Regions from separate parts of the Gardnerella lacydonensis genome, predicted to be linked through region 4. Evidence: riboswitches for the same ligand, from Rfam matches in the RefSeq annotation. Region 4 holds a riboswitch; each other region holds the start of a gene.
The links. Region 4 has a riboswitch for thiamine pyrophosphate ahead of ACJV45_RS01955 (bifunctional hydroxymethylpyrimidine kinase/phosphomethylpyrimidine kinase). Riboswitches for the same ligand answer to the same signal wherever they lie in the genome.

Region 1: it holds a riboswitch for thiamine pyrophosphate, as region 4 does, so the genes downstream of both, thiM (hydroxyethylthiazole kinase) here and ACJV45_RS01955 (bifunctional hydroxymethylpyrimidine kinase/phosphomethylpyrimidine kinase) in region 4, are expected to answer to the same signal.
Region 2: it holds a riboswitch for thiamine pyrophosphate, as region 4 does, so the genes downstream of both, ACJV45_RS03710 (ABC transporter permease) here and ACJV45_RS01955 (bifunctional hydroxymethylpyrimidine kinase/phosphomethylpyrimidine kinase) in region 4, are expected to answer to the same signal.
Region 3: it holds a riboswitch for thiamine pyrophosphate, as region 4 does, so the genes downstream of both, ACJV45_RS04210 (ECF transporter S component) here and ACJV45_RS01955 (bifunctional hydroxymethylpyrimidine kinase/phosphomethylpyrimidine kinase) in region 4, are expected to answer to the same signal.

What each region holds. Positions count from the first base shown of each region.
Region 1 covers NZ_JBKQXT010000003.1:141,254-147,145, reverse strand. The annotation lists gene ACJV45_RS04470 (ABC transporter ATP-binding protein) at 1-1,542, opposite strand, end outside; gene ACJV45_RS04465 (tryptophan transporter) at 1,665-2,246, opposite strand; gene ACJV45_RS04460 (hypothetical protein) at 2,368-2,994, opposite strand; TPP riboswitch at 3,575-3,667, shown strand; gene thiM (hydroxyethylthiazole kinase) at 3,655-5,184, shown strand; tRNA gene ACJV45_RS04450 (tRNA-Arg) at 5,264-5,336, shown strand; gene ACJV45_RS04445 (ATP-binding cassette domain-containing protein) at 5,359-5,892, opposite strand, start outside.
Region 2 covers NZ_JBKQXT010000002.1:392,768-398,659, reverse strand. The annotation lists gene mfd (transcription-repair coupling factor) at 1-200, shown strand, start outside; gene ACJV45_RS03720 (ABC transporter ATP-binding protein) at 234-974, opposite strand; gene ACJV45_RS03715 (ABC transporter substrate-binding protein) at 1,033-2,037, opposite strand; gene ACJV45_RS03710 (ABC transporter permease) at 2,225-3,022, opposite strand; TPP riboswitch at 3,013-3,115, opposite strand; gene eno (phosphopyruvate hydratase) at 3,264-4,559, shown strand; gene ACJV45_RS03700 (L-lactate dehydrogenase) at 4,781-5,695, shown strand; gene ACJV45_RS03695 (FtsB family cell division protein) at 5,879-5,892, shown strand, end outside.
Region 3 covers NZ_JBKQXT010000003.1:82,518-88,409, forward strand. The annotation lists gene ACJV45_RS04200 (DivIVA domain-containing protein) at 1-1,333, shown strand, start outside; gene recO (DNA repair protein RecO) at 1,380-2,114, shown strand; TPP riboswitch at 2,225-2,327, shown strand; gene ACJV45_RS04210 (ECF transporter S component) at 2,363-2,983, shown strand; gene ACJV45_RS04215 (ABC transporter substrate-binding protein) at 3,133-4,056, shown strand; gene ACJV45_RS04220 (phosphotransferase enzyme family protein) at 4,230-5,459, shown strand; gene ACJV45_RS04225 (isoprenyl transferase) at 5,565-5,892, shown strand, end outside.
Region 4 covers NZ_JBKQXT010000001.1:442,288-448,179, reverse strand. The annotation lists gene ACJV45_RS01965 (PD-(D/E)XK nuclease family protein) at 1-1,130, opposite strand, end outside; gene ACJV45_RS01960 (hypothetical protein) at 1,699-2,457, opposite strand; gene ACJV45_RS01955 (bifunctional hydroxymethylpyrimidine kinase/phosphomethylpyrimidine kinase) at 2,707-4,557, opposite strand; TPP riboswitch at 4,545-4,637, opposite strand; gene ACJV45_RS01950 (cell wall-binding protein) at 4,767-5,892, opposite strand, start outside.

The DNA of each region.
Region 1 (5,892 bases), on a different contig from region 4:
TCTAAGGTCTTCTACAACTTGCATGATTCTCAAGCATTCCATGTAATCCAGTCCGCAAGTAGGCTCATCTAACACAAGAATCTTAGGTTTAGTTACAACAGTTGCAGCCAAAGCAACCATCTGACGCTGACCTCTAGAAAGCATAAAAGGGCTAGCATTAGGATCTAAATTAAGCTTTTCAATCACTTGCATAGCATGATTATTAGATTCTTTAACAGACTCACCTAAAAGAATGCAACTAAACGCAACTTCTTCTAAAATAGTATCTTTACAAAGCTGACGATCTGGATTCTGGAAAAGAGTCGAAACATAGTGAGCAATTTGGCTTATTTTCATGTTGCTAGTATTTTTGCCATCAATAAAAATACTTCCACTACTCGGCTTAAGCAAACCGTTTATTAGCTTAGTAACAGTTGTTTTTCCAGCTCCATTTCTTCCAACAAGAGTTACAAGCTCCCCAGCGTAAGCTTCAAAAGACACGTTTTTTAAAGCACTAACGCCACTTGGATACGAAAAACTAACATTTTGCAAAGAAAGACATGGTGAAGCGTTTTGTGCTAAGTTTTGCGATTCATTGGAAAAGTCGAAAGCAACCGCACATTTATCTTCATCACATTCACTATATGAATCATCATGTGAAACTAAAGAATTTCCACTATTAATCGTATTAACAATAGTATCTACTGTATCTTCTACCGATACAGGCAAATCGCTTTTAGCGCAAATATTCTCACTTTGTAAATCGTTAATAAGATGAGTTGTACGAGGATAATTTATTCCAATAGAATAAAGCAAATCCATATTTTTTAGCGCTTGTCCAACAGGCAAATCAAGCGACAAAGTGCCATTAGACAATACAACCAAACGCTTACAATACTCGCTTAAAAGCGCCACTTTCTGCTCAATTACAACAACCGTTATTCCAAAATTCTTATTCAAATCTTTAAGAATCGAAAAAATCATTTTAGAAGATACAGGGTCCAAAGCGCACGTAGGCTCATCTAACACCATAACTTTAGGTTTTAGCGCAAGAATAGCAGCAATCGCAACTTTCTGCTTTTGACCTCCGGAAAGAGTGTCTAAATCACGATTGCGCAAATCACTAATGCCAACAATTTGTAAAGCTTCATCGATTCGATTTGGTATTTCATTGTGCGCAACACCAAAGTTTTCTAGACCAAAAAGAATCTCATCTTCTACGTTTGCAGCCACCATTTGCGCATCAATATCTTGAATAACTGATCCAATTAAGCAAGCTATATTAGTTAAAGCAAGATTTTTAGTTTCTTGACCTGCAATCTTAACGATTCCAGAAAGTTCTCCAGAATAATGATGAGGAATAGCACCAGAGAAAATAGAGGCAAGAGTTGTTTTACCAGATCCAGATGGTCCAATAATTCCAACAAATTCGCCAGATTCAATACTAAGACTTATATTGTTCAAGGCAAAAGTGGAATCTTGTGCCTTTGCAGAGTCTAAAGAATCATCCTTATTATGATTCAAATATTTAAAAGATACTTCCCTAAGCTCAAGCAAAGACACAATAATTCCTAACTCTTAAAAACCCAACAATACTATGAACATTACTTATTGATTATTCTCTGGATTATATTCTCTGACGATTATATGACTTACTGAATATTATCCAACACAAATTCAAATACTTACTTGTGTAAAACGAGTCGAATTGGAGTGTAAAGAACCTCAACAACAACAGCATTAAACACAGCAGTACCCAAAATGATTGGAAGCATAACAAGAATCGTTTTAGGAGAATGAAGAACAAAGAAAGATGCAGTAGAGGCAAATATTAAACCAGAAACAACTGTAGTTATAAAAGTGGCTACAAGTGGGAAAATACTGAACTTTCTAGCGGCATCCTTAGGGAAAACGCGAACATAAGTCATAATCATCAAAGTCATAACAATTGCTGCTGGAATATCGCAAACATAATTAAGACCAGGAATCGATGCGTTAAATTGCATCAAAGTCGCAGCCAAAGCACCAATAATCGCACCCTGAATAACATTTGGACGAACAAGCAAAATAGCAAGACAGAACGATGCGATTAAAAAGTTTGGTTTAATATTGCCAATCGAAAGCGCTTTTGCAACAGTAAAATCAAGAATACATCCTGCCGCAAAAAGAACAGCCACCAACACCAAAGACGTAATATCTAAAGCATGCTTTTTAATACTTACAGAATTAAGCATATTACCTGCATGTTCGTTAATTTCCTGATTCATAATCTTCTCCTTTATGTTTTGATAATCAAATTTCAATTATCAACTTTTGGTATTTATTTATGTTTTGATATTTATTTACATTGATTTAAATTAATTTGTTTAATTATTTTTCAATTCTGATTTACTTGTGTAAAACAAGTCGAATTGGAGTGTAAAGAACCTCAACAACAACAGCATTAAACACAGCAGTACCCAAAATGATTGGAAGCATAACAAGAACAGTGTTTGGAGAGTGAAGAATAAAGAAAGATGCGATTGTTGCAAAAATCATTCCAGAAATAACAGTTGCAATAAAGGCAGAAATGAATGGGAAAACACTGAACTTTCTAGCGGCATCCTTAGGAAAAGACTTTAAATAACCCATCAACATCAAAGTCATAATAATTGCTGCTGGAATATCGCAAGCGTACTCAAGACCAGGAATTGAAGTGTTAAATTGAATTAAAGTCGCAGCCAAAGCACCAATAATCGCGCCCTGAATAACGTTTGGACGAACAAGCAAAATAGACAAGCAGAACGATGCAATTACAAACTCTGGCTGAATATTCCCGATCGAAAGCGCTTTTGCAACAGTAAAATCAAGAATACATCCTGCCGCAAAAAGAACAGCCACCAACACCAAAGACGTAATATCTAAAGCATGCTTTTTAACATTTACACCTTTAAGTAAATCCGCAGCCTGATTAACACTAGATTCAGCAGAAGTAAACGAGGTTTCCTGCTTAGTTTCATTAATTTCCTGAGCCATGATTTTCTCCTTTTATTTAGATTCTTATATTGCTTGTTTTAAACAATTTTTTAATTGTTTTTTATGTTTATAGATTTGTTTTAGATTTTCTAGATTTGTTTTAGACGTAAGATTAATCCAAATAGATTTGGCTTTCCGGAGATATAAAAAAGACCTCCAGGTTTACCCTAGAGGTCTTTTACAAGCCTAAAACATGCAGCTTCTAAAACTTTAGAGTAAACTACGCCAAAGAGAAGTCTGCCACCACCACATACGAGCAGCATCAAAAGTATCGCGAGCTTGAGCATTCATGTTACGCATGATAGCCGCCTCCCTAATACTTAGCTGCAAAGCTAAACGATAATGTGGTCAGTCACAAATCCAAAATCGTAAATCGTAAAATTTACGATATCTGTTTGTGTTGTGTTTGATGCTAACACTATAAAAGTACAAATGCAAACAAAAATAAAAAATTAATGGAAAAATTTTATAAAATCTAAAACAATAGTCTTCAATCATCCCCGAAATTTCAAGCAAAACAACGCAAAACGCGCGAAGTAAATTATTACACAGCCAAACGTCATACACAAACGATATAGTCAAAGTCGGTTCGGGGTGCGTAAAAACGCTGAGATTACACCCGTTAAACCTGATCTAGGTAGTGCTAGCGAAGGGAAAATCATGGAAGAATTAAACGAATCAAATACAAATATAGATACAAGTTTTAGCGTTCGCGCAAGAAGACGAATGTTTCTAAATGACGTTAGATCATGCATAGAAAGAGTCAGAGCAAAGAAGCCACTAACTCATTGCATAACAAACAATATTGTTCAAGACATAACAGCAAATGCGCTACTTTCCGCAGGAGCTACACCAATAATGGTATGCGACCCAGATGAAGCCGCGGGCATCGCAAAAATAGCGTCAGGTGTTCTAGTAAACGTTGGAACATTCGAAGAGATAAAAGGCAAAGCCATACTCAAAGCCATAGAAGCATGCGAAGAAACACAAACTCCGTGGGTACTAGACCCAGTTGGAGTTGGAGTAGACGCATTAACCACTAGAACAAAATTTGTAAGAGAAATCGTAAAACAAAACCCAACAGTAATACGAGCAAACGCAAGCGAAATATTAGCTTTAGCTGGTCAAAGCAGTCAGATGAAAGGCGTAGATGCGCAAGACCCAGTAAACTCCGCGCTAGAAGCCGCCAAAAAACTGGCAAAAGCATACGGATCTGTAGTATCTATATCTGGAGAAAAAGACGCGGTATACGGTCACGGATGCCTAGCGCGAATAACTGGCGGACACAAAGCTATGACAAAAGTTGTAGGAACTGGGTGCGCTCTTGGAGCATTAGTGGCTGCATATGTGGGTGCAAACCCAGAGCGCCCAGTAGCAGCAACAGTAGCTGCACACGTGCACGCTGCAGCAGCTGGAACGTTTGCAGCGAGACAAACAACCGCACCAGGAACATTCAGAACACTGTGGATCGATGCGCTGCAAACATTAAGCGTAAACAACATGTTTGAACTAACAAACATTGAGTTCAGCATAGAACCAACAGATTGGACACTTTACCTAGTAACAGATCCACGTATGGGAAACCGTAGCGAAGAGCAAGTTGCAGTAGAATCCATAGATGGCGGAGTGACAGTAGTTCAATTGCGAGATAAATACTCCAACGATACTGAAATATCAGAAAAAGCCATAAAGTTACGCAAAACACTTATAAAAGCAAAACATGGGGATATACCGATTTTCATAGACGATCACGTTGATTGCGCAGCAAAACTGGGATTCAACCTGCATATTGGTCAAAAAGACACGCCTTTTGTTACAGCACGTAAATCCATGCCAGCCGAATGGATGATTGGACTTTCTTGCGCAAGAGTAGACCTAATGGAAAAAGCATATAAAGAGTGCAAAGAGAACGATACTCCACTTCCTGATGTTATAGGAATCGGAGCTGCATTTGCCACAAACACTAAGGCGCATGATGTTCCGCCTCTTGGAATTGAAGGCGTAAATGAGGTAGCAAAAGTAGCACACAGTATGGGCGTAAAAACTCTAGCGATTGGTGGAATCCACGAAAACACCGTTTTCCCAATCAAAGACCTAAGCATTGATGGAGTATGCACTGTGTCTGCACTCATGTGCGCTGAAGATCCTAAAAAAGTAGCAAGCGATCTTAAAAGCGTAATAACTCGCTAAAGTATGCATCAAAGTCACAAAAATTGACTAATAGCATATACTTTCAATCCCTAGCAACGTGTATACTTTCACGAGTTGCGGGCTTGTAGCTCAGTGGATAGAGCGTCTGCCTCCGGAGCAGAAGGCCGTGGGTTCGAATCCCATCAAGCCCACATTTTGTGTTAGTATTAAGTGTTAATTGCCTCCAAGAAGAGCAAAAGTACCGTAGTATACAGCAGCGATTAAAGCTATAGCAGGGATAATTAAGCACCCAATCATAAACACATAATCGCGTTTATTCACATGACTTATACGTGCATGAGATCTTGGGTTTTCTCCACCAAATCCACGCGCTTCCATAGCCGTAGCCAAAGTTGTAGATCTTCTAATAGAAAGCACCAAAAGAGCAAAAGCTTGAGGCATAAAAGCCTTAATCTTACTATCATCACCAAGTCCGCGAGAACGCCTAGATGCACTAAGAGCAGCCCAATCGTCTTGAAGAACACTAAACAATCGCATACCAGCTAATCCACCGTAAACAAACCTATCTGGCAATTTCATAACTTGACTAAAAGCATCAGCTAAATCAGTTGCATCAATGCCAATAACAGTAACAATAGCTGGAACACCGATAGCTAAAATTCTGATAAATGTTGCAATTGCAAGAGTTGTGGAATGATCACTCACGTGAATAATTCCCCAATCAAACCATGTTGCTCCACCTGATTT
Region 2 (5,892 bases), on a different contig from region 4:
TGCGCGTTATTGGCGTAGATCCAGCTCAATCTGTTTGGATGCGTTTGAGTAGGATCTACAGGGGAGCACAGTTTAAGCCTGTAACCCACACAATGATTTTTCCATCTCCTTTTGCGTCTGTTTTAGGGGATTCATCGTCTATGAGTGAAAAAGAGATAGTCGAATGGGCTAAGCAACTTTTAGAAGACATTGATTGGTAAAAATTAATAGGTGAATTTTAAATAGTGGACATGTCACTTTAAGGCAAGTCTTAAATCATCTTCAATAGAAACATGATTTGTAGGTCTTCCTTGCGAATCAACACTGCTTCTATCGATATTCCATTGCCTTGATATTACGCCATTCTGAAGCATTAGAATACGATCTGATAATCTTACGGCTTCCGCAATATCGTGAGTAACCATGATTGTGCTCCAGCCGTTTTGTGTTCTTAGCTTAGCTAGAAGATCTTGCATGTCTAGTCTTGTTAAAGCATCTAATGCGCCGAAAGGTTCGTCTAAAAGCAATAGCTCTGGGTTTCTTACTAATGCTCTAGCTAAAGAGACGCGTTGAGCTTGACCGCCAGAAAGTTGAGAAGGCCATTTATTGGCGTATTCTTCTAATTGCATTTTGCTAAGAGCATTATTTGCAAGTTTTTTAAGATTGTTTTTATTGTCTGAAAGACCAAAAACAACGTTTTCACCAATTTTTAGCCATGGGATTAATCTTGCATCTTGGAATCCTATAGCCTGCATGTCTGTAACGTTTATACTGCCGCTTGTAGGTTTTAGTAAGCCAGATATTACTTTAAGAAGCGTTGTTTTTCCACAACCTGATCTGCCAATAAGTGAGACAAACTCGCCTTGCTTAATGTTTAAATTAATATCTTTCAAAACCTTATAAGTGTCGTCAAATGCTACTTCAATATGCGTTAAAGAAACACAGTAGGAATTGTTGACATTATTAGCATTATTTTCATTGTTTTGAATGTTCATATTAACTCCTACTGTGTTTTGATTTTGAAAATTATTTAGCGTATTTTAAAGGTTTAGGTTACTTGCTGCAATCCATTACGGAATCATCCAAGTTTGTTGGAGCTTGCTTAATTAAACCATATTTTACGTATTCTTTTGCCTGAACCTTCATCATTTCTAAGCCTTTCTTATCGATTGGCTTAATTGTTGGATTATCGAATTTTTCAATCTGCTTAATGATTGTATCGCTTGCTCCAAGTTGCTTATAAGCATTCCCAATAACATTCTTTTCTTTATGCGACTTATTAGCTTCGCGAACAAGAGCGTTATACATTTTTTTAACGAGCTCAGGATGCTTCTTAGCAAATTTTCTAGAAACAATGTGAATGGTAACATTCATGTTGCCATACTTTTTAGCGTTAACAAGTAATTTTGACCCAGGGGTTGTCATCGCTGCAGCAAGATTCTGATCGAATGAGGAAATTGCATCAATCTGCCCAGATGTAAATGCTGCCTGGAAGTTCTTAGGGCTCATCTCTACTTTATGCACTTTAGAAACGTCTAATCCGCTTTTATCGAATGCGCGGTGAAGCATGTAATCGCCAGTATCACCGTTGTGAATAATAGCAACTTTCTTTCCATATAAGTCTTTTAGTGTTTTTACGCCGCTTTTTGCGGATGCAACGATTCCTTGAGAATCACCATTGTAATATTCGAGCGCAAATGCAACCCAAGGTTGACCTTCTGCAATCAAATCAATAAATCGTCCAGTTCCAGTAGTTGTTGCATCAGCGCTTCCGCTCATAACTGCGGTAAGACCATCAACTGGAGTGTATGGTCCAGTATAGGTGACTTTTGCTTTTCCAAATTCTTCCTGAAGGAATTTTTCATTTTTTAACGTTGTTAAATAGTTTGCTGTAGAAAGATAAGCAACCCTCATTATTCCCGTATCTTTGCTAGAAGATTGGGAGTTATTTGCAGGTTTTTGAACTCCGCCGCAAGATGCGAGAGCGATAGTTGCGCAAAAAGCGCATACTGCTGCAATAGAGCGTTTGCTAGCAATTTGTATTTTGAAATTAGCCATGATTTGGCTCCTCTACTTTCATTTTGTGTTTTTCTTATTTGGTTTATTTGGTTGTTGGTTAAATTTTGTTGATTAAATTTTTATAAAAATTGACTTATTTTTAAAAGTATCGTTAAAAGTATCTTTAAAATTCACAGAGGATTTTATAAATTCTTTATTTACGTGAATTTCTAAAATCAACTCTTTGTTAAGATTCTCTATTTACTCTGCGTTCTGGCATAAGCCAATATTCGAATATGTTTGCAGTAACTTCTGATCCAAGTCCTGCAATCGCATATAAAATAATGCATGCCATCATTTGATCTGGTCTAAAGAATTGTTGAGCTCTAGAAAGAATATATCCGATTCCTATTGAAGAATTAACTGTTTCACAAGTAACTAAAGCAACCCATGCTACGGAAATTGAAAATCGCAATCCTGTCATAAAATTAGCTAGTGTTCCTCGCATAAAAATTGTTGTAAAAACAGTCGATTTTTTAACGTTATAAGCCTTTGCAAGTTCTATTAGTTTAGGGTCAATGTTCCTTACTCCATCTCGAATATTGACATACATTGGTCCAAAAACGCCAAGCGCTATAAGCATTATTTTCATCATTTCGTCCACACCGAGAAAAATGATCAATAAAGGCGCTAATGCTGGGAATGGTATGGATCTGAGCATATGACTTGGTTTATTTATTACTGATTCTCCTATTTTGCTTCCGCCAGAAATGATTCCAGATGGCAAAGCAAAAGCAATTCCTAAAAGAAGACCAGCTACAACTCTAAATATGCTTATTGCAAGAGACGGTAGTAATATTCCTTCGTTGTTTAAGTCAACAAATGCTTTTATTACCTCGCTTGGAGATGGCAAAGCGCGATTTTCGGCAGGAGTTAAGGTTGTTAAAAACCATAAAAAAAGAATCGCTATAGTAGAAAACCAAGCTTTTAAAGAAATAAAAGCTTTACGATGCAGTTTTGCAATCGCGCTAAAAAGGTTATTCATAACGACATTCCCTTCGATAGTTTTAGCTATATCAGGTTCGACGGGTATAATCTCAGCAATTACAATTAAATAATTGCACCCCGTGTCAGTTTGTTATTATCATATAAAGGCATGGACAAATCGCGAAACGCTTAGATTATATAGGCTTGTATCTTTAACGACTTACGCTACGAAATAACGTCCATAAAACGCATTAATCTTGAATATGTTACACAACCAACAAAATGAATAAGGAGTAGTTGTGGCAGCTATTGAAAGCGTATATGCACGCGAAATTTTGGATTCTCGTGGAAATCCTACCGTTCAGGTTTATTTGGAGACCGAAGATGGCGCTCAGGGCATTGGCTTAGTGCCTTCTGGTGCTTCGACTGGTGAGGCTGAGGCTTGGGAGCGTCGTGATGGCGACAAGTCCCGTTATCAGGGCAAGGGTACTTTGGAAGCAGTTAAGGCTGTTAATGAAGTAATTGCTCCAAAGGTTATTGGCATGGATGCCTCTGACCAGCGTGCTCTTGATGAAACCATGATTGAGCTTGATGGCACTCCAAACAAGGGTAAGCTTGGCGCAAATGCTATTCTTGGCGTTTCTCTTGCTGCTCTTTATGCAGCTGCTGAATCTGCAGAGCTTCCATTGTATCGTTACATCGGCGGAACTAACGGACATATTCTTCCAGTTCCAAACATGAACATCATGAACGGTGGCGCTCACGCTGATTTTGCAACTGATATTCAGGAATACATGATTTCTCCATACGGTTTCGCAACTTACAGCGATGCTTTGCGCGCTGGTGTTGAGGTTTATCACACCTTAAAGAACGTTTTGAAGAAGGAAGGCTTGGCTACTGGTCTTGGTGACGAAGGTGGCTTCGCTCCAAAGATGAAGTCCAACGAAGATTCCTTGAAGTACATCATGGATGCAATCGAAGCTGCAGGTTACGAGCCAGGCAAGCAGATTGGTATTTCCCTCGACGTTGCTTCTTCTGAGTTCTACAACAAGGAAACTGGCAAGTATCGTTTCGACGGCGAAGAGCGTGATTCTGCTTATATGCTCGATTACTACGAGAAGCTTATCAACGAGTATCCAATCGTTTCCATCGAAGATCCATTCCAGGAAGAAGGATGGGATGATTGGGCAGCAATCACCAAGCGTCTTGGTGATCGTTTGCAGTTCGTTGGCGATGACTTGCTCGTCACCAATCCAAAGCGTTTGGCTAAGGGTATTGAACTTGGAGCAGCTAATTCCTTGCTCGTAAAGTTGAACCAGATTGGTTCCGTTACCGAAACCCTCGACGCTATTGAGCTTGCAACCAAGAATGGCTTTACTTCTATGGTTTCTCACCGCTCTGGTGAAACCCCAGATACCACCATTTCTGATCTTGCTGTTGCTAAGAACACTGGTCAGATTAAGACTGGTGCTCCTGCTCGTGGTGAGCGTATCGCTAAGTACAACCGCTTGCTTGAGATTGAGGAAGAGCTTGGCTCTACCGCTCAGTATGCTGGTTACAGCGCATTCAAGGCTTGCAAGAAGTATATGAAGTAATATACTAGGGCTTTTATAAGTTTTTCATAAGACTTGTTTAAGCTTTTTAAGCTTTGAGCTGAAGTTTATTTTCGGTCAGTCGCAATAAAATGTGGCTGACCGTTTTTGTATATTTTCAATGATTTCTTAAAATTTTAAAAAAATTTTTCTAAAATTACTTTCATTATCTCCAAAATAGTGCTATTTTTGTGAAAAACTAAAAACAGAAGGAGATGTTTCATATGAGAAAAGTCGCTGTTATAGGCATGGGTAATGTTGGTGCTGCAGTAGCCCATCAGCTCATTATTGGTGGTCACGTTGACGATTTGTATCTTTATGATTCAAATGAAGCAAAAGTTAAGGCTGATGCTCTTGATTTTGAAGATTCAATGGATAATGTACCTTTTAACGTTAATATCACAGTAAACGACTATGAAGCATTAAAAGACGTAGAAGTAATCGTAAGCGCCTTGGGTCATATAAAACTTTTGGATGTTCCTCATCCAGATCGTTTTGCGGAGCTTAAGTATAACCGTAACGAGGTTGCAGAAGTTGGTGCAAAAATTAAAGCTTCTGGATTCCATGGCGTTTTGATCGATATCACTAATCCTTGTGATGCTATTTGCCAGCTCTACAAGGAAGCTACTGGACTCCCATACGAAAGAGTTATTGGTACTGGCACTCTTCTTGATTCTGCTCGTTTGCATCGTGCTGTAGGAAAGTTCTTCGGAGTTCATCCTAAGGCAGTTAAAGGTTATAGTTTAGGCGAGCACGGCGATTCACAGTTCGTTGCATGGTCTACAGTAAAAGTGTTAGAGCAGCCAATTACTGATCTTGCTGAGGAAAAGAACATTGACTTGGATGCTGTTGATGATGAAACTCGCGAAGGCGGTTTCACTGTGTTCTATGGAAAGAAATATACCAACTACGGTATTGCTGCAGCAGCTGTTCGTTTAGTGAATGCTGTAATGACGGATTCTAGAGAACAGATGCCTGTATCCAATTATCGTGAAGAATATCATTCTTATCTTTCTTATCCAGCGATTGTTGGTCGAGATGGCATTGTTGAGCAGTGCAAGCTCGATTTGACTGAAGAAGAGTTGCAAAAGTTGCAGCATTCTGCAGATACGATTTTAAGCAAAGCTCAAATGGAATAGTTGGAAATCTAAGTTTTAAAAGAATTTTGAGTATGATTTTGTGACCAGCTCCTATATGGATAGCTGGTCACAATTTTTGTATTTTAGCGTGTATTTTGTTCATATTGTGTAATAATGATTTTTTAGGCTAAAAGTAAATATAAGGTGTATTTACACGTCGAATATTTAAAGTAACTTAGAAGTATGGTTTTGAGAAA
Region 3 (5,892 bases), on a different contig from region 4:
AGTTGATGCGGCTCTTTCTAGGTTGGAACGTGCTGTTGTAGATAAAACAACTGAATACGAAATTTCTCATCGCGGTAGAATCGTTTGGAAAGCACAAGCCGATAGTGAATACCGTGTTTTGCTTAATCATTCTCAGCGCGATTACAAGATGCGTTTTGATTCTGGTCAATCACGCAAGCCTTCGTATGATAAAAAACAGGTCGATAATGTTGTCAATAAGACCTTAGATAAGATTTCTATTCTTCTTGGTTATAAACCAACGTGGGGTAATACTTCAAGCGATCTTGATGGCATTGACGCAATGTTTGTTTCCAACGTGTTGTTTACACAGCGTTCTGGTAAACATGGATACGATGAGCGTCAAGTGGATTATTATTTGAACGCTTGCATACGATTGCTTAGTAGGCTTGAATCTTACGATCGTGTTTCTAAGTACCTAGATTTTGATTCTAATGGTGCTGCCGCATCTTCTGTTAACGCAGCATATAGTCAGCCGACGCCACAGTCTGTGCAATCTGCAAATCCTATGCCTCCATCTATTCCCGTTGAGCATAATGCGGATTCGTCTGTAGTAAATCCTGTTCAAAATACTGTTGAAGCAGATAATCCTGTTGCAAATGATATTTTTTCTAAAACTACAGTTGATGAAGTAGATTCGCATCATATTAGTGCAGATAGTGTGCCAGTCGTTGAGCATGTTGCAGGTAGTGATAATAGTTCTGCACAGCATGTTGAAGATATGCCTCAAGATAGGCAAAGCATTTTCGCACCTGTAGACAACAGTGTTGATAACAATAGTGGTGCTTCTCTTAACGATTTGCACCATGGGGATAGGGCTATTTTTACGCCTCATTCTGCTAATGTAGAGCCTAATGATGATACTGATGACGAGATGTCTCAGGCGTCTACTGTTATGCCTCCTACGTTCCCGCCATCGTATGCTCCGAAAGATTCTTATTCGCAGACTTATACAAGAGACAGTGCTATTCCAGCTGCACCTAGCCAAGATTCTTATAGTCAGAATCATGTTAATGCTGCTAATGCTGTTAATGATAATGCTGTTAATGCTAAAGATGATGATAAGAATGATTCAAAAAATAGTGCTTCAAACCCTGTTGGTGATTTGAATTTGTCTCTTCTTGCATCTCCTAAATTTGAGCCGTCGCAAAGTCTCAATTTAGATATTCCAGATCTTTCATTCCCAGTTATGAACCATTTTAATGCTTCTTCTGAAGATTTTAATGCTAACAATGCTGGCAATAATGATTCAGATGATTTGGATGATACTGGCGAATCTAATTTCGGTGGTTTTGTGAATCCAAGTCACAACTAATCTATAAAAATACTTTGGATTAGCAGATTAAGAGTTTTTGATTTTCATGCCGCTGTATAACGATGAGGCTGTAGTTCTTAAGACTTTTCCTTTAGGAGAAGCGGATAGAATTGTAGTTATGCTTACTAAAAAGCATGGTAAGATTCGTGCTGTTGCAAAAGGTGTTAGGAAAATAAAATCTCGTTTTGGGGCGCGTTTAGAACCTTTTATGCGTGTGAATGCACTTTTTGCTACTGGAAGAACTTTTGATGTTGTTTCTCAAGCAGTTTTAGTTTCTGCTTATGCTGAGAGCATTTGTGCTGATTATGATTTGTATAGTCGCGCTAGCATGATTGCAGAAATCGCAGATGATTTGGTTTCGACTTCTGCACAGTATCAGGATTCTTGTATGCAATACAATCTGCTTGTTGCAGCCTTATCTGCTCTTTCTAGGGGATTGCATAGTGCTGATTCAATTGGATTCTCATATGTTTTAAGAGCGTTAAAACTAGCCGGCTGGTCTCCTATGCTTAATGAATGCGTAGTTTGTGCAACTAAAGATGATTTATCATATTTTTCCTCTTGTTCTGGAGGAGTTATGTGTTCTAAAGATCATGATTTGCAGTCAATTAAGTGCAATGATTTAGCACGTTTTCAAATGATTTCTTTGATTAATGGCGATTGGAAGAATATAGACGGAACAGATATTGATTATTTAACGTATAGATGCGTTGAGCAGTGGTGTGAATATTATCTTGAGCGTCCAATTAAATCAATGCATTTATTAGAAAATAATATGTGATTTAATATAGCTTTTTTAGCGTCTTGCTTTAGCGTTTTAGTGAGCGTTTTTGTTAATTTTTTGTTTGAATTTTATAATAATTGTCCTCGCTGTCTGATGCAATAATGATTGATATCAGACACGGGTGCTCTTTCAAAGAGCTGAGAAGATTACTGTCTAACCGTTTAACGTGATTCGGTTAATGCCGACGTACGGAGTTTTCTGCAGGGTCGCCTTTGTTTGATAACTGATAATGAAAGGAGACCCTAATGGGTGCATCTGTTGAAGAAGAAACCGTGCGTCCATCTTTGCGATGGAATGTAGCTGATATTACGCTCACGGTTGTTGTAGCTGTAGCTTCTGGTATTATCTTCTGGGGTATCGGTTTGATTAGCGAGCCTATTTCTGCTGCTCTTAAGCTTATTCCAGTTCCAGGCGTCAGCGCATTGTACTACGGTTTGTTCTATTTTGCTGGTCCTTTGGCTGCTATTATGGTTCGCAAGCCAGGTGCAGCATTGTTCGGTGAGTTTATTGCTGCAATGGTTGAGTTGACCGTTGGAAGTCACTGGGGCGGTATCGGTACCGTTCTTCCTGGATTTGTTCAGGGCTTGTTTGCTGAGTTTGCATTCTTGTTCTTCATGTATCGCAAGTGGAATGTTGGCTTAAGCGCACTTTCTGGCGCATTAGCTGGTTTGGGTGGAATCGTTTCAACCTACCCGTTCTACTATGCAGGTGTTCCAATCTTTGGTTCATTCATGGTGATTCACACTATTTGCAGCATGATTTCTGGTGCTGTAATCGGTGGCGTTTTGATGTGGTACTTGTATAAGGGTATTGCTGCCACTGGCGCATTGAGCCGCTTTGCTTCTGGCAAAGAAGTGCGCGCCTGATTTTACGGGTAAGTACAAGTAAAATCAAGTTATAAATTTGATTTGTGGGCGGGGGATTAATTACCTCGCCCACTTTTGTAAAGTCGCAAATAAAAGTCAAAATAAAAGTCAAAATAAATCACAAATCACTATAAAACAAAGGAGTTAGTATGCTAAGAGTACGTCTTGAATATGTGCATCCATGGACGAATCACGCAGGCATGTACCTTGCAAGAAAGCGCGGATTGTATGCGCAATACGGATTAGACGTAGAGTTTACAAGCACGGATACGGAGCGCGGAGATGTTCCAGCATGCTTGGAGCGTGGAGAAGTAGATATAGCTCTTGTTCGTTTAAATCAGCTTTTGGCTCATCAAAATGGTGCAAACAAGTTGACGTCATTTGCTGTAATGAATCAATCTCAAATTGGCGGAATCATAACAAATAAAAACACGGGCATTACTCGATTTAAAGATCTAGAAGGAAAGCGCGTAGTAATCCCTATGGGCGTTAAGCGTCTATACACGGAGCTTCAGCAGGCTGTTGCTGCCGACGGCGGCGATTTTAGCAAGCTGATTACAATTGACCCAGGTCCATGGGAGCCAGACATTCGAGCCGTAGAACGCGGAATGTGTGATGCTTTTATTAACGTAGCTTGGTGGGAGCCATATCAGGGTTCGCTTCCGTTTGATCAAGTTGTTGTTCTTCCATTCGATTCTATTGGCGTAGCGCCGCATCATTCTTACTATGTTTGCGCTCGCCAAGAGATGATTGAGCGAAATCCGCAATTAATACGCAACTTTGCAAGCGCAACCGTTAAGGGCTATGAGCTAGCAGGAAAAGACCCTCAGGCTGGTGTTGATGCTTTGCAGAATGCGCTTTGCCATATTAGCCCAGAGGCTTTGCGTGCCTCGCTAGACGAAGTCATTCCGTCTTGGTACGACAAGAATGGTCGTTGGGGCACGGCAGACATGGCTTTGGTGGAAAACTACACTCGTTGGATGAGTGAAAATGGCCACTTAAGTGTGCCTCTTGATTGCGCGCTAAAAAGCCTAGAAAACGGATGTGTAACAAACGAGTATTTGCCAGAATAGTCGTTAATTTTGCAATAGTTAGTTTTGCGATAGTTAATTTTGCAATCGTTAATTTTGCATAAGCAAAGTCGCCAGCAGCCGCGCATGAGCTAGTTGGCGTCAAATAATTCTGCAAAAAAATGCGTGAAAAACAATGAACCTGTAGTTAAATATTTGTGTAAATTGGAGCGAATATGGAAAACGAAAGCAACGACCCTCAGCTAGATATTGTTGCTCAAAGATGGGCAAATGTTGATTTAGATGAGGCAAATACTGTGTGCTCGCTTTTAGAGGAGCCGCTAGAAGTAGATTGCGTTTTAAGCCATAGTTTGCGCCCGATGGCTGCAGGTTCATTGCTTCGCGCGCATTACAAAGATAATGCATCAAAGCAATCTAAAAGTTTGGACGTTTATATTAAAAGATGCAGCACAAAAGTGAGGCAAGCTAGCACAATCAGACCGTATCATCGTTTTGCTGAACATCTTTTAAAAAACAGAATAAGCACGCCAAAATACTTGTATTTTAACAAAAATAGCGAGTCTTTAGGTTTAGAAAAGAATACTGCTGGCGATACTTGTGGCGATATTTACGTAGACGGCACTCTTCTTGTAATAGGCGATTGCGCTTACGAAGTGACTTTAAAAGCTAGCGGGGAAGACCGATACAAAGACGCGTACACTTGGGATCCGCCTAAAACGCGTGAAGAAGCCAAAAATCTTGGAGCAATGATGGCAAAAATCGCCTTAGCTTCGCAAAGTTTTGACGAGCCAAATCCTAAGGAAATCAACGCTTTTCAATCAAGATTTAGTCTTTGTGCAAGCGAAGACGTGCAAAATGATGCAGAAGTTTGGTTAAAAAATAGACCCGATTTAGCGAAATTCTTAAAAGAACAGAATCGTGATTTTGTAAAAGATTTAAGCGAATTTGCTCCAACATGCAAAAAAATTTACGATTTAGGGTACGCGAATCTAAAAAAGCAGTGGACTCATGGAGATCCGCATATATCTAATTTTATGTGGGAAGGTAGTGCTCCAAGCGCAGTATTTGACTTTGGAATGGCGTATAAAAACACAGCAATCTACGATTTAACAATGACTTTGGAACGCAACACAATTCAATGGGTAGATATTGCGAATGGCAAAAAAGATTCATTTAGAACGGATTTAGTTAAGTCAATTTTGCAAGGATATTCTAGCGTTCGACCATTAACAGATGTTGAAAAAGAGTTGCTACCACTTGTTTTATCTGTAAGTCAAATCGAACAATGCGTAGAATTTGTAGACTATTACTTAAAGTCAAATGGATCTTATGACTTTAAAATTTGGGGTTATGATACTGGATTCTTAGAGCACGCTAGATGGTACAAATCTAGTTACGGAGAGCAATATTTAAACGCTTTAATAGAGATTTTGCGAGAAATATAATTATAGAGGATTTTGGTGGATTTTTTTACTTGATTTTGCATGCTTTTATTTAGCTTTGCAAAACGGGTTTAAGCATTCGTTCAATGGGGTTGTTAGATTTTAACTATGAGTTTTGAAAACGTTGATTACACTTCGTTAAGTATTCCAGCGGCTCCATTTAGTGATCCTAGCCGTGTGCCAGATTTTCCTAAAGGCAAAGTTCCTCGCCATGTAGGCGTGATTATGGACGGCAATGGGCGTTGGGCTAAAGAGCGCGGAATGATTCGCACCGAAGGGCATAAAGCGGCGGAACCAGTGGTTTTTGACACTATTGCAGGAGCCATAGAAGCAGGTGTTCGCTACTTGAGCTTGTACACGTTTTCTACAGAAAATTGGAAGAGGTCTCCTCAAGAAGTGCATTTTTTGATGGGATTTTCTAGAGATATTATTCACC
Region 4 (5,892 bases):
AATTCTTTAGAAAAATCTTTTGAAGAGCCAGCTGAATAGTCGCCAGCAACCGACGATTCTTCTGTATTATCATCATATAAACTCTTAAAAATCTCATTCAAAATTTGAACACCGCTAGCCAAAAGTTTAGAAGAATCTAATCTAAAAGCATTTGGATATTTTTTCCGCACACAATTCGCATACTGATTGCGAAGTGCAAAAGCCAAATTCCATTGCACACGCAAACGATTAGCAATGCTAGAAGATTGCAAATCCGCCTGCAAAGTTGCAAGCAAATCGAAACTAGAGCCAGATTGCAAATGCGACTGAAAATTAAGGCTATTTAATATTTGCAACTCTGAAGATTCGCTCACAATACCCATTTCGTCTAACCTAGCGAGCATATCGCGAAGTTGATGAATGAAAGCACTATTTATTGGCAAATCCTGAGTATTTTGAGCATTATAAGCATTATGCGCATTATGTTCATTATGTGCATTCCGATAATCTGTAGAGTCGAACGAATCCATAAGATTATCACTGTTTTGCAACTGCGATATTACGTAAATCCAAGAATCATGTGATTTATAATCACCATCTTGCAAAGATTTAGAATACTCTCCAGAAAAATAATCGTTAAAAAGCGAGCAGATTTTGCAATCACCGCTATCGCCTTGCAAAACATGATTAACATGCATTCGCACTATTTCGCGAAGAATCGCATCTTGTTCAGCGCCGTTAAGCAATTTAGGAGAGGGTATTCCAAAAAGCTTATTTCGTGCGGAAATCAGGCTGAATGCAAAAGCGGAAAGAGTGCCAACTGGACGAGACTGGTATGAAACACCAAGATTGCTTATTACGTAGTTAGACATGCGTGCGGCAGTTGCACGATTCTGGGCTGCGGCGATAGCAAAATCAGTGCGAATCGCATATTTGAGTAAAAGCTGTACGGCTTCATCGTATTTAGAGTCCTGCGTATTCTTCCAATTAGCTCGCAAACCGCATAGAAGAGCGTTTAGAGCGAAACTTGACTTTCCAGAATTTGGAGCGCCAAACACCAACAAAACATTGGTGTGGCGTTCGCTGGCGTTTTTAAGACTGCCATCAAGCAACGATTGAACAGCATCTAGCGCAGAATCTTCCGTACACATAAACACAATTCTATCAACTGGCTTGCGCTTGTATGTAACCTCGTAGTGCGTTTGTTTCTTCTTCCCCGCGTTTGTTCCCCTTTTGGGTCAAACGGTAAACAAAAGCAGGAACACTCACCCGCGTTTGTTTACGTATTTGGCGTTTCGGTAAACAAAAGCAGGAACACTCACCCGCGTTTGTTCCCCTTCTGGGTCAAACGGTAAACAAAAGCAGGCGCGACGACCTGCCTTCGCGTTCAAAGCGTAGCGCGCGAAGGCAATTCGGAGCGCTGAGCCGCTCTAGGCAGAAGCACTGCTTCTGCGCGGCGAAGACGTGAGCGCGCTGTAACGCGCGAGCGATTTCCCCGCGTTTGTTTACGTATTCGGCGTTTCGGTAAACAAAAGCAGGAGCACTTCCCCGCATTTGTTCCCCTTTTGGGTCAAATGGGAAACAAAATCAGGAACACTTCCCCGCATTTGTTCCCCTTTTGGGTCAAATGGTAAACAAAAGCAAGAACACTTCCCCGCGTTTGTTCCCAACTTTGGCGTTTCGGTAAACAAAAGCAGGCGCGACGACCTGCCTTCGCGCTCACTGTTGTTGACTAAAAAGTCGCGTAGCGCGAGCGTTTTTAATCGCAAGAAATGCTATTCCAATTCCAATAAAAATCAACGTAAAAATGGCAAGCAAATAAACCACACCCACCCCGAGTGTTGTTGAATTAAACGTGTTTGGCGCAAATCCAAACCATCCTGCAGGAGCTTTGTAGTTCAAAAAGTTGTACGGCGCTGCCATAGCATGCTCTCCCCATCGCACGCCAGCAAACTCGCTTAAACATACAGCATAAGCCACATAAGTAAGCGGCGGAATCGTAGCAAAATAAACGTGCGCACGGCTGGACTTGTACTTGTAGTCGAAAAGAATAAAGTCAAAAATTGCGAGCAACGGCGTTATAAAATGCACGCATAAGCTTGAGCACCCATTGTTCATGTATGCGCCGATAAACCCGAGTTTGTTCGTAGGCGCTAGGAAGCAAAGATACAGCGTGAATGTTACGGCGATTGAAATCGTCATCATGAATTTGAAAACGTACCATGCGTTTGGTTTTGAATCTACCCATCCTTCGGATTTAACGCTTTCTGCAATATTTTTTGGCTTAAAAACATTGAAAGTGTCTAAGATCAAAGATCCTATAAGCGCAACGCAAATCATCAGATTGGAAAGATTTGTAAAATATGTGAGTGCCATTGAATCCCAAGACATTATCATTCCGTAAATTGATGACACTATAGCAATAACTCGAATAATGGTTCTTGTAACGTAGTTTTTGCGCGTTAGGGTTCCGCTCATTCTTATCTCGCTTTCAAATAATTTTTAATTCGCATTTTGTTTTTTGACTATTGTTTTTTACATATATTTCGTTTTTACATAAATAAGATTTACTATACTTGATTCGGATTTAGGAATAGCAAAATATGAAAAATTCGCCTGCGATTTTTGTAGATAACGCCAATCGCAGACGAATAGTAGAAAATGATTCCTAATAACTGTCTAATTAATTAGATATGTGACTATCTAACTAAGTGACTATCTGAGTGACTATCTGAGTGAACGGTGTGCTTGATTAAAGAAATCGTACTCGTACACACAAGACGTCATATATGCTTGCACGGCAAGAATACGCTGGCTTGGTGAAGCTTGTTCGAAAGCTTTTTCAACACATTCAATCGCTTTTCTAACACTCGCATCAAACTCTTTCGACGAATACATTGAAATCCAATCGTTATAAGGATTATCTGGAGTAGTTTTTTCAACAAGAACATGCCCAACTTCTTCATAAAGCCAGTAGCACGGCAAAATAGCAGCTGCAGCAACAACATAATCTTCACTAAAGGTTGTAGCTAAAAGATGATTAACGTAGGCAAGAGTTGCAGGAGAACATGCTGACTTCATAGCAGTACCTGTTTTCTTAAACCAGCTACGATGCAATTCGCTTTCTGCTTCAATACATGCGGCAGCGCTAGAAGACCAGTGCACGCGCGCATCATCATCTTGAGTTTTAGCAGCAGTGGCCGCGAGCGCCCGAGAGTAACGTTTCAAATATTCAGCATCCTGATTCAGGTAAAAGTCAAACAAATCCTCGTCTAAAGACCCATCTCCCAAAGACTTAATAAAATCAAGATTCATAATATTAAAGTCAACGTCTGCAGTGGCATTCCAAAGAGCTTGAGTCCAGCGTCCTGCAGCGCATATTTTAGGTTTTCTAGGCAATGTTTTTGGCACAACATAACAGGTTTCCGGATTTGATCCGTCAAGATTAATTAAATTATCGTCTTTCAGATGTTCCCAAGGCGTTGTAGAGGAATCAAGTTCAAGCCTATATTGTCGTGCGGCGTGATTTACTGGACCATGCCCTTTTCCAACATGCAAATCTTCGCCGTTGCGTATTGCTTCGTTAAGCCAATGCGTTGTCCAAGTTAATGCTTCTGATACGGTTGCAGGATTTTCAAGCGTTTTGCCGTTTTTAAGAGCTAAGGATACACGCGTTGCTAATGATGATGAAAGCGAACATCCTGTACCGTGTGTAGTTTTTGTGTCTACTCTGCGTGAAGGAACATGCACATTAGTGCCATCTGGGAATACGGCGGTGTTTCCAGCGTCTTTTCCTGTTAAGTGTCCACCTTTAACGATTACAATAACATTATTTTCACTAGCTAAAATTTTAGCTTGTTCTAAAGCTTGATTAAAACTCGTTGCAGGTTCGCTATTGCATAAAACAGCAAGTTCTGGAATATTTGGTGTAATAATATCTGCTTTTTTTATGAGAAGTCGTAAGGATTCTTCTGCAGATTCTTTAAGAAGACGATCGCCTGATGTAGCAACCATAACAGGATCTAACACGACTACAGGAACTGGATGATTTTCAAGCCATTCTCCGACTATATCAATATAGGGTTTATCACCTAACATTCCTAGTTTTACAGCATCTACTTTTACATCGTCGAATACTGCCTCTAGTTGAGATACTAGGAATGATGTTGGTGGAGTATATACTTCTCGCACACCGCATGTGTTTTGCGCTACTAAGTTTGTTGTAACGCACATGCCGAAACCATCGGAAGCCATGATTGATTTTAAGTCGGCTTGAATTCCAGCACCACCAGTTGGGTCTGTGCCGGCTATGGAAAGCACTCGTGGAATCACTGGTTTTTCACACGATGGTAATGAGTTTTTGCGCTGTGTAGAAAATAAGCTTTCTGCAGATTGATTAGATTGATTAGATGTATTGGATGTATTGGATGTATTGGATGTATTGGATGTATTGGATGTATTGGATGTATTGGATGTATTGGATGTATTGGATGTATTGTATGTATTGGATGTATTGTATGGATTAGATAGATTTATATTAAATGTATTAGTATGCGAATCTAGTGACAATTCTGTCATGATATTCCCTTCGCTAGCATTATCTAGATCAGGTTCAACGGGTGTAATCTCAGCGTTTAAACGCACCCCGAACCATTATTTGACTATATCGTTTATTTGTGACTTACTACACCCCGCGTTTGTTCCCAAAATCGCCCGATACGTAAACAAACGCGGGATAAAAGTAACAAAAAGCAAACATTAGCACACAAAAGCAAGCCTGATCTAATTCAGCGACTAAACCAGTCAAATAGTCTGCTATTGCGCAACGATTCTGCCGAAGCGTTGCAATGCTTGCTGTATGTTAGCTCGCCACTGATGCCGTTTCCGCTAAGCACAGATGCCAACCATCCGCGCCTACCGAATGCACCCGACGCTATGAAGAGCGCCATCAATATGCCGAATAAGAAGGTGTACGTAATAGCAGCGTTTCCACCAGTAAACGGCAGCGGAATTGGCGACACGTTGATGCCAGTAATCTTTATATAGCCGATGATTGCATTCTTATCATCTTTACCAGCATCATAGTGCTCACTCTCATTATCTGACTTATCTTTTGTCTGCGCGTATACTGCGTAAACAGCCGTATTCCTATTAGTTATAAGCAGCCTCTGCAATGCTTCAGTATCTACACTTGCGTTGCCTTTGGCATCGCGCTTCAAAATAGGCGTGCAAGTATCATCAACAGGCTTGCGATTGTTTAACTTTCGCACGCATACTTGAAGATTCTTCTCAACTACATCTCGAGAATCAAAATCATCGCTAGCGTTTACTAACAGCTCTTTGCCATTCACTTTGCCTTTAGCATCTGGATTACCTGTGAAAGCGAAGTTAATGTCATTAGCAGTAACCTCGTAAGGCTTATCCATAGTCGAAGTCTTAAGCGAACCTATAGATTCAGCTTTAGGCTTTACTACATCAACCGGCACTACGTATACTGGTATGAGCGAAGTTGCAGAAGCAACATTCTTAAAATGAGTTTGCGCATCATAGCCATAAGTATTCTTTAAGCTTCTCATTGCCCAACCATTAGAAAGCGACAAAGCATAGACTGGAGCAATAGCTTTCTTAGATGTTCCAGCTACATCATCTGCAGTTTCTATATTCTTATTTCCACCTAAAACTTTCGTAAGCTTAAAGGAATCGGAATTGACAGTCTTGCAATTTGGATTTGCAGTACCACTACCCTCACACCATTTGTTCACAGTAATATCTTGAGGACTCATATTCGAATAATTATTACCCAATGTACTGTAATTCATGCCATTAGTGTTAGAAACATTTAATCCGCCACCATAGTTTCCATTACCTAATACTAAATCAGGTATATTGATATACTCACCGTTAAGCGTGAAG